2 regions of the Enterobacter sp. 6722112 genome follow, and region 2 is predicted to be linked to the other one. Evidence: predicted binding sites of a transcription regulator. Region 2 holds the regulator's gene; the other holds the start of a gene.
The links. The regulator LexA, encoded in region 2, represses DNA repair genes until DNA is damaged. The targets are predictions, from matches to a motif close to TNCTGTATGTACATACAGNA.
Positions count from the first base shown of each region.

Region 1: the regulator LexA is predicted to act here: its motif matches at 2,262-2,281, upstream of metR (HTH-type transcriptional regulator MetR).

Region 1 covers NZ_JBZWGR010000007.1:4,606,733-4,611,785, forward strand. Annotated here, with positions in the region: gene yigL (sugar/pyridoxal phosphate phosphatase YigL) at 1-407, shown strand, start outside; gene AC4OVU_RS23545 (carboxylate/amino acid/amine transporter) at 490-1,389, shown strand; gene metR (HTH-type transcriptional regulator MetR) at 1,277-2,230, opposite strand; gene metE (5-methyltetrahydropteroyltriglutamate--homocysteine S-methyltransferase) at 2,347-4,608, shown strand; gene AC4OVU_RS23560 (dienelactone hydrolase family protein) at 4,656-5,053, opposite strand, start outside.
Region 2 covers NZ_JBZWGR010000007.1:41,740-46,792, reverse strand. Annotated here, with positions in the region: gene zur (zinc uptake transcriptional repressor Zur) at 1-125, shown strand, start outside; gene AC4OVU_RS01615 (CsbD family protein) at 173-382, opposite strand; gene dinF (MATE family efflux transporter DinF) at 502-1,839, opposite strand; gene lexA (transcriptional repressor LexA) at 1,903-2,511, opposite strand; gene AC4OVU_RS01600 (diacylglycerol kinase) at 2,620-2,988, opposite strand; gene plsB (glycerol-3-phosphate 1-O-acyltransferase PlsB) at 3,143-5,053, shown strand, end outside.

The DNA of each region.
Region 1 (5,053 bases), 4.6 Mb from region 2:
CACTGTACGAGCCGGGTCTGCTGGAGCCGGAAGGGATCAGCAAGGTATTCTTCACCTGTGTAAATCATGAGGAGTTACTGCCGCTGGAGCAGGCGATCAACGCCCGCTGGGGCGACCGCGTGAACGTGAGCTTCTCCACGCTGACCTGTCTGGAAGTGATGGCGGGCGGGGTGTCCAAAGGTCACGCGCTGGAAGCGGTAGCGAAACGGCTGGGCTTTGATCTGAAAGACTGTATCGCCTTTGGCGATGGCATGAACGATGCCGAGATGCTCTCCATGGCGGGTAAAGGCTGCATCATGCAGAACGCGCACCAGCGCCTGAAAGATCTGCACCCGGAGCTGGAAGTGATCGGCACCAACGGCGATAACGCCGTGCCTAAGTATCTGCGCAAACTGTTCCTTGAATAATCTTCAATTGATTGTTTATTGTTCAGATGTCAACTAAAGAGTTCGCTACAATGCCTCTCCTTCTTTCTGAGAGACAAGCATTGTGGCGCTACTCATTATCACCACTATCCTGTGGGCCTTCTCCTTTAGTCTGATTGGCGAATACCTTGCCGGATCGGTCGACAGCTACTTCTCGGTACTGATGCGCGTGGGGCTGGCGGCGCTGGTGTTCCTGCCGTTCCTGCGTACCCGCGGGCAGTCGCTAAAAACGATACTGCTGTACATGCTGGTAGGCGCGATGCAGCTCGGCATCATGTACCTGTTCAGCTTCCGGGCCTACGTTTACCTGTCCGTCTCGGAATTTCTGCTCTTCACCGTGCTGACGCCGCTCTACATCACGCTGATTTATGACTTGCTCAGCAGGCGCCGTTTGCGCTGGGGATATCTGCTGAGCGCTGCGCTGGCAGTCATTGGCGCTGCGATTATTCGCTATGACAAGGTAAGCGATCACTTCTGGACCGGGCTGATGTTCGTCCAGCTCGCTAATATCAGCTTTGCCATCGGGATGGTGGGTTACAAACGTCTGATGGAGACCCGCCCGATGCCGCAGCATAACGCGTTTGCGTGGTTCTATATGGGCGCGGCGATTGTCGCGGTAGCGGCGTGGTTTCTGCTCGGCAATCCGCAAAAGCTGCCGACTACCTCCGTGCAGTGGAGCGTTCTGGTCTGGCTGGGCGTGGTGGCGTCGGGGCTGGGCTATTTTATGTGGAACTACGGCGCTACGCAGGTAGACGCCGGGACGCTGGGGATCATGAACAATGTGCACGTGCCGGCGGGGCTACTGGTGAACCTCGCCATCTGGCAGGAGCAGCCGCACTGGCCGAGTTTCCTTATTGGGGGAACGGTGATCCTGGCTTCGCTGTGGGTACATCGCCGCTGGGTCGCTCCGCGCTCCGCACAAACGGAAGATGGTCGCACGCGTGGTTCCGCGCTGAGCGAATAAACGCTTCCGTAATCGGCTGACGCTGCTCGCCGTCGCGCACGGCGGCGTACAGCCGGCTCCACAGTCCTTCACCCAGGGTTTTGGTGACCACCAGACCCTGGCGTTCAACCGTCTCGACCACCCAGTGCGGCAGCGCCGCAATCCCCATTCTGGCCGCCACCATCTGAATTAACAGCAGCGTGTTATCCACGCTTTTCAGCTGTGGGCTGATGCCCGCGGGTTGCAGGAAATGGCGCCAGATATCCAGACGACTGCGCTGTACCGGGTAAATCAGCAGCGTCTCCGTTGCCAGATCTTCCGGCGTGATACGCGTTTTAGCGGCCAGCGGATGGTCCGGGGCCAGCACCAGACGCACCTCAAAATCAAACATTGGCGAATAGTGCAGACCGCTGCGCGGCAGAATATCTGAGGTCATCACCAGATCCAGCTCACCCTGCTGAAGCGACGGCTGCGGATCAAACGTGACGCCGGATTTGAAGTCCATCTCCACCTGCGGCCACTTCTGGCGGAAGTTCTCAAGCGCGGGGGTCAGCCACTGAATACAGCTGTGACACTCAATGGCGATGCGCAGGGTGGTCTGCTGCGGCTCGTTGCATGACTGCAACGCGCTGGCAATCTGCGGCAGCACCTGGTTCGCCAGCTGAAGCAAAATTTCGCCCTGCGGCGTAAAGCGCAAAGGCTGGCTCTTACGCACAAAAAGACGAAAGCCGAGGCGTTGTTCCAGATCGCTGAACTGGTGAGAAAGGGCAGACTGAGTCTGGTGCAGCGTGGCCGCTGCCGCCGCAAGAGAACCGCAATTCCGCAACGCTTGTAGCGTTTTCAGGTGTTTTATCTCGATCATGAAAGTCCTTCACTTCGCCATGAACATTTTGCGCTTGAGGAATATACAGTACCTGCCAATTATAGAAGTGTAAACATCTGGACGTCTAAATAACGAATTTCTACAAGGGGTATGCCATGACAATCCGCACTCACACTCTCGGTTTCCCTCGCGTTGGTCTGCGTCGCGAGCTGAAAAAAGCGCAAGAAAGCTACTGGGCGGGTAACGCCACCCGCGAAGAACTGCTGGCGGTGGGGCGCGAGCTGCGCGCGCGTCACTGGGATCAGCAAAAACAGGCGGGCGTAGACCTGCTGCCGGTGGGCGATTTCGCCTGGTACGACCATGTTCTGACCACCAGCCTGCTGCTTGGCAACGTGCCGGCTCGTCATCAGAACAACGATGGATCGGTGGATATCGATACCCTGTTCCGCATCGGCCGTGGCCGCGCGCCAACGGGTGAGCCAGCGGCAGCGGCGGAAATGACCAAGTGGTTTAACACTAACTATCACTATATGGTGCCGGAGTTCGTTAAGGGCCAGCAGTTCAAACTGACCTGGACCCAGCTTCTGGATGAAGTGGACGAAGCGCTGGCGCTGGGTCACCAGGTGAAACCCGTGCTGCTGGGGCCGGTCACCTACCTGTGGCTGGGCAAAGTGAAAGGCGAGCAGTTCGACCGCCTCAGCCTGCTGAACGATATTCTGCCGGTTTATAAGCAGGTGCTGATTGAGCTGGGCAAACGCGGTATTCAGTGGGTGCAAATCGATGAACCGGCGCTGGTGCTTGAGCTGCCACAGGCGTGGCTGGATGCCTTCAAACCGGCGTATGACGCGCTCACGGGCCAGGTGAAGCTGCTGCTGACCACCTATTTCGAGGGCGTAACGCCGAACCTCGACACCATTACCGCGCTGCCGGTTCAGGGTCTGCACGTTGATCTCGTTCACGGCAAAGACGATGTGGCAGAGTTGCACAAGCGTCTGCCTGCGGAGTGGCTGCTCTCTGCCGGTCTGGTGAATGGTCGTAACGTCTGGCGTGCCGATCTCACCGGGAAATATGCACAAATCAAGGAGATTGTCGGTAAACGTGAATTGTGGGTAGCCTCTTCCTGTTCCCTGCTGCACAGCCCGATCGACCTGAGCGTGGAGACCCGACTCGACCCTGAGGTGAAAAGCTGGTTTGCCTTTGCCCTGCAAAAGTGTGAGGAGCTGGCTCTGCTGCGCGACGCGTTGAACAGCGGCGACACGGCAGCGATTACCGACTGGAGCGCGCCGATCCAGGCGCGCCGTCACTCGACGCGCGTGCATAACCCGGCGGTGGAAAAACGTCTGGCGGCCATCACTGCCCGGGACAGCCAGCGCCAGAGCCCGTATGAAGTGCGCGCCGAAGCCCAGCGTGCGCGCTTTAACCTGCCCGCGTGGCCGACCACAACCATCGGCTCCTTCCCGCAGACTACCGAGATCCGCGGCCTGCGCCTGGACTTCAAAAAGGGCAATCTGGATGCGAATCACTACCGCACCGGCATTGCGGAGCACATCAAACAGGCGATCGTCGAGCAGGAACGTCTGGGTCTGGACGTGCTGGTGCACGGCGAGGCCGAGCGTAACGATATGGTGGAATACTTCGGTGAACACCTGGACGGCTTTGTCTTTACCCAGAACGGCTGGGTGCAAAGCTACGGCTCCCGCTGCGTGAAGCCGCCGGTGGTGATCGGTGACGTCAGCCGCCCGGAAGCGATCACCGTGGAGTGGGCGAAGTATGCCCAGTCTCTGACCGACAAACCGGTAAAAGGCATGCTGACGGGGCCGGTGACCATTCTCTGCTGGTCGTTCCCGCGTGAAGATGTATCCCGGGAAACCATCGCCAAACAGATCGCCCTGGCGCTGCGTGATGAAGTGGCGGATCTGGAAGCGGCGGGGATTGGCATCATTCAGATCGACGAACCGGCGCTGCGTGAAGGCTTGCCGCTGCGTCGCAGCGACTGGGATGCTTATCTGACGTGGGGCGTGGAGGCGTTCCGCCTCAACGCGGCCGTCGCGAAGGACGACACGCAGATCCACACCCACATGTGTTACTGCGAATTTAACGACATCATGGACTCCATTGCCGCGCTCGACGCCGATGTGATCACCATCGAGACCTCGCGTTCAGACATGGAGCTGCTGGAGTCGTTCGAAGAGTTCGACTACCCGAACGAAATCGGGCCGGGCGTGTATGACATTCACTCCCCTAACGTGCCGAGCGTGGAGTGGATTGAATCGCTGCTGCAAAAAGCCGCCCAGCGCATTCCGGCGGAACGCCTGTGGGTAAACCCGGACTGCGGCCTGAAAACTCGCGGCTGGCCTGAAACCCGCGCGGCGCTGGCGAACATGGTGCAGGCGGCGCAGAATTTGCGTCAGGCGTAGTGGGGCTGGATTGCCCGGTTGGCGCAGCCGCCACCGGGCTTTTTGTATTACGCTTTCTTCCCGCCGTACTGGCTGAACCACGCCAGCATTCTCTGCCAGCCATCTTTCGCCGATTCTGCGTGATAGCTCGGACGATAATCGGCATTAAACGCGTGTCCCGCATCCGGGTACACCACGATTTCGGCCTTCGCGTTTGCCGCCCGCAGCGCGTGGCGCATGGTCTCGACGGTATCAAGCGGAATGCCGGTATCCTGGCCGCCATACAGCCCTAGCACCGGGGCATTTAAATCGGTGGCGATATCAACTGGATGTTTCGGCGAGTTCAGGGTCTTTTCACCCACCAGTTTACCGTACCAGGCCACAGCGGCTTTCAGCTGCGGATTGTGCGCGGCATACAGCCAGCTAATGCGTCCGCCCCAGCAGAAGCCGGTCACCATCAGACGGT
Region 2 (5,053 bases):
CGCTGCGCCATAACGTGATTGAAGCCCACGGCTTATGTTCTGCCTGCGTGGAGGTGGAGTCATGCCGCCATCAGGATGCCTGTCAGCACGATCACTCTATCCTGGTGAAGAAAAAGCCGCGTTAAAGCCAAAGAAAAAGGCGGCTCAGGGCCGCCCTTGGGGATAGTGCCGGTTACCAGCGGTAGTCGTTACGGGTTTCCCAGTCTTTGACTTCGTTTTCCGCCTGATCTTTTTCGTAACCGTAGCGCTCCTGGATTTTACCTACCAGCTGATCGCGCTTACCTTCAATGACGGTCATATCGTCATCTGTCAGCTTACCCCACTGTTCTTTCGCTTTACCTTTGAATTGCTTCCAGTTGCCGCCGATTTCGTCTTTATTCATAATCGTGTCCTCGTGTTAAGCGTCTATGAGTATCGTCCGCTTCGTTCTTTTCTGCTGGACGTGATTATTATTGTAGTTAAGGATTCGGCAGTTGTTTTTATATTCGGAATCTTTAACCGTTACGATATATCGTGCGGGGCTGGAAACCAGGTATTGTTTCGCCAGTGACGATGCCAGATAACGGCCAGCGAAAGGCCACGCAGTGAGAGAAACACCGCCAGCGCCAGCCACAGACCATGATTGCCGAGATACGGCAGGGTTAGCAGCGTCAGGCCGAACCCCGCCGCCGCGACGGCCATGCTGTTGCGCATCTCCGCCCCTCGCGTCGCACCAATAAACATGCCGTCCAGCAAATAGCACCACACGCCCACCACCGGTAATACTACCTGCCAGAGGATGTAGCGATCGGCCAGCTCACGTAGCGCGGGCAACGAGGTGAGTAGCGCGACAATATGCCCACCAAAACAGGCGTACACCAGAGCAAAGACCAGCGCTACCAGGCCCGCCTGACGACAGGCAGCACGCCAGACTTCACGTAACTGGCCGCTTTCACGCGCGCCATAGGCCTGCCCTGAATGCGCCTCCACGGCGTAAGCAAAACCATCCAGCGCGTAAGCGGTAAAGGTCAGTAATGTCATGAGCACTGCGTTGACGGCAACGATCTCAGGCCCAAGACGCGCACCAAAAACGGTTAATGCACCAAAGCAGAGTTGCAGCAGAAGCGAACGGAGCATGATGTCGCGATTAAGCGCCAGCAGCTTTCGAATGTTGCCGCGCCAGGCCGATTTCAGCAGATCCAGGGTGATACCGCGCATCGCCAGCACGCGCCAGACCATCCCCAAACCGATCAGCAGCGTACCGTACTCGGCAATCGCCGTGGCCAGCGCCGCGCCCCGGACGTTCATGTGCAGCCCCATCACCAGCCAGAGATCGAGCACAATGTTAAGCAGGTTGCCCACCACCAGCAGGATCACCGGCGCGCGGGCGTACTGCACGCCCAGCAGCCAGCCCAGCAGGACCAGGTTTGCCAGTGAAGCGGGCGCGCTGAGCCAGCGAATTTCGAGGAACCGCCGGGCCTGTTCCAGTACGGCATCGCTGCCGCCTACAATATGGAGCGCAAGATCAATCAGCGGCGTACGCAACAGAACGATTAACGCGCCGGCACCGAATGCCAGAATGAGCGGCTGAACCAGCGCACGCGCCAGACGCAGGGGATCTTTTGCACCATACGCCTGGGCCGTCAGGCCTGTCGTACTCATGCGCAGAAAAAGCAGCAGCATAAAGAGGAAGCTGGTCGCCGTTGCGCCGATCGCGACGCCGCCAAGATAAATCGGCGAATCGAGATGCCCGATAACCGCCGTATCCACCAGCCCCAGCAGAGGAACGGTAATATTGGAAAAAATCATCGGTAGCGCAAGACGCCACAACGCCTTATCGGCAGAAGTTAGCAATGCCATGGAAATTACCGGAATCAGAAAACAGGCCAGGCTGTAGAGGAACTACAGCCTGTCAGGAAGAGATTACAGCCATTCACCGTTGCGGATAACGCCGACCGCCAGCCCTTCAATAGAGAAGCTCTGCTCGCGGAGATCCACCACAATCGGGGAGAATTCATTGTTTTCAGGCAGAAGCTGCACGGTATTGCCTTGTTTTTTCAGGCGCTTAACCGTCACTTCATCATCAATGCGCGCCACCACGACTTGCCCGTTACGCACATCCTGCGTTTTGTGTACCGCCAGCAGATCGCCATCCAGAATACCGATATCTTTCATGGACATTCCGCTAACGCGCAGCAGGAAATCGGCGCTCGGCTTGAACATGCCTGGGTCAACCTGATAGTGCCCTTCGATGTGCTGCTGCGCCAGCAGAGGTTCACCTGCGGCAACGCGGCCCACCAGTGGAATACCGCTCTCTTCTTCCACAAGCAGACGAATGCCGCGTGAGGCGCCGGAAACAATCTCAATCACGCCCTTACGCGCCAGCGCTTTAAGGTGCTCTTCGGCAGCATTAGGAGAACGGAAGCCCAGACGCTGCGCAATTTCTGCACGCGTGGGTGGCATACCCGTCTGGCCGATATGATCCCGAATGAGATCAAACACCTCTTGCTGCCTGGTCGTTAACGCTTTCATACCGCCCCCTGGGTGTATATACAGTTATGCTGTGAGTATATACAGTCAAAGGCGATTTTGGAACCAAAAACTGCACAAAAAACCAGGGACTTAATTATTCCTCGAGGCTCATCGGAAATGCGACCAAAGCAGCGTGACCCAGGTGATCGCCGCAGTGATAATCGCCAGCAGTACGGCAGCGGAACCCATGTCTTTCGCCCGGCCAGACAGTTCATGGAATTCCGACCCGATTCGGTCAACAACGGCCTCAATAGCGCTATTCAGAATTTCCACTATCATCACCAGAAGGACAGATCCGATGAGCAGTACGCGGGTGATAGCATCAACATCAAGGAAGCAGGCGATGACAACGGCAACGATTGCGGCAACCGCTTCCTGGCGGAAAGCGGCTTCATTAACCCATGCCGCGCGGAAACCTTTCCATGAATAACCGGCAGCTTTAATGATTCGAGTTAACCCAGTGGTATTATTGGCCATTAAAAGAACCTTTTATGATAAATAGCGTCTGTAACTAAAGCCGCAGCGCGTTTTGCTGCAACCTGAAGTATGACGGGTAACAACAGAAATTTTGCGCGCTTTCTGTTATCCTTGCGCCGCAATTGCATTATTAACCAGAGGCTTTACATCGTTTATGTCCGGCTGGCCACGAATTTACTACAAATTACTTAATTTACCATTAAGCGTCCTGGTAAAAAGTAAGTCTATCCCAGCAGAACCTGCGCTGGAATTAGGGCTCGATACGTCGCGCCCTATTATGTACGTTTTGCCTTATAACTCGAAGGCAGACCTGCTGACGCTTCGCGCTCAATGTCTGGCGCACGATTTACCTGACCCGCTTGAACCGCTGGAAGTCGACGGTACGCTGCTGCCGCGCTACGTGTTCATCCATGGCGGGCCGCGCGTGTTCACCTATTACACGCCGAAAGAAGAGTCCATTAAGCTGTTCCATGATTACCTCGATCTGCACCGCAGCAACCCCGATCTGGATGTGCAGATGGTGCCGGTGTCGGTGATGTTTGGCCGTCGTCCGGGGCGCGAAAAAGGGGAAGAGAACCCGCCGCTGCGTATGCTCAACGGCATTCAGAAGTTCTTCGCCGTCTCCTGGCTGGGACGCGACAGCTTTGTCCGCTTCTCACCTTCCGTTTCACTGCGCCGCATGGCGGATGAACACGGCACTGACAAAATCATTGCGCAAAAGCTGGCGCGCGTTGCGCGTATGCACTTTGCACGTCAGCGTCTGGCGGCCGTTGGACCACGTCTCCCGGCACGTCAGGATCTGTTCAACAAGCTGCTGGCTTCCAAAGCGATTGCCCGTGCCGTAGAAGACGAAGCGCGCAGCAAGAAAATTTCGCACGAGAAAGCGCAGCAGAACGCGATAGCGCTGATGGAAGAGATCGCCGCGAATTTCTCCTACGAGATGATTCGCCTCTCTGACCGTATCCTTGGCTTCACGTGGAACCGCCTCTATCAGGGGATTAACGTCCACAACGCCGAGCGCGTACGTCAGTTAGCGCACGACGGCCACGAGATTGTCTATGTGCCCTGCCACCGCAGCCACATGGACTACCTGTTGCTCTCTTACGTGCTCTATCACCAGGGTCTGGTGCCGCCGCATATTGCTGCCGGTATCAACCTGAACTTCTGGCCAGCAGGCCCGATTTTCCGCCGTCTGGGTGCGTTCTTTATTCGTCGTACCTTTAAGGGTAACAAGCTTTACTCCACCGTCTTCAGGGAGTATCTGGGCGAGCTGTTCAGCCGCGGTTATTCCGTGGAGTACTTTGTTGAAGGCGGGCGCTCGCGTACCGGTCGTCTGCTCGATCCGAAGACCGGCACGCTGTCGATGACCATTCAGGCCATGCTGCGTGGCGGTACGCGTCCTATCACGCTGGTGCCTATTTACATCGGTTATGAACACGTGATGGAAGTGGGCACCTACGCGAAAGAGCTGCGCGGTGCAACCAAAGAGAAAGAGAGTCTGCCGCAGATGCTGCGTGGGCTGAGTAAACTGCGCAACCTCGGCCAGGGCTACGTGAACTTTGGCGAGCCCCTGCCGCTGATGACATATCTGAACCATCATGTTCCGGAGTGGCGCGAGTCTATCGATCCTATCGAAGCGGTACGTCCGGCCTGGCTGACGCCAACGGTCAACGGCATTGCATCCGAGCTGATGGTACGCATCAACAATGCTGGTGCGGCAAACGCCATGAACCTGTGTTGTACTGCGCTTCTGGCCTCCCGCCAGCGTTCACTGACCCGCGAACAGCTGACCGAGCAGATTGACTGCTACCTGGATATCATGCGCAACGTGCCGTATTCCGTTGATTCGACCGTGCCGTCTGCCACCGCCAGCGAGCTGATCGATCACGCGTTGCAGATGAACAAGTTCGAAGTCGAGAAAGATACGATTGGTGACATCATCATTCTGCCGCGCGAGCAGGCCGTGCTGATGACCTACTACCGCAATAACATCACGCACATGCTGATGCTGCCGTCGCTGATGGCGGCCATTATTACCCAGCACCGCCGGATTTCGCGTCAGGAG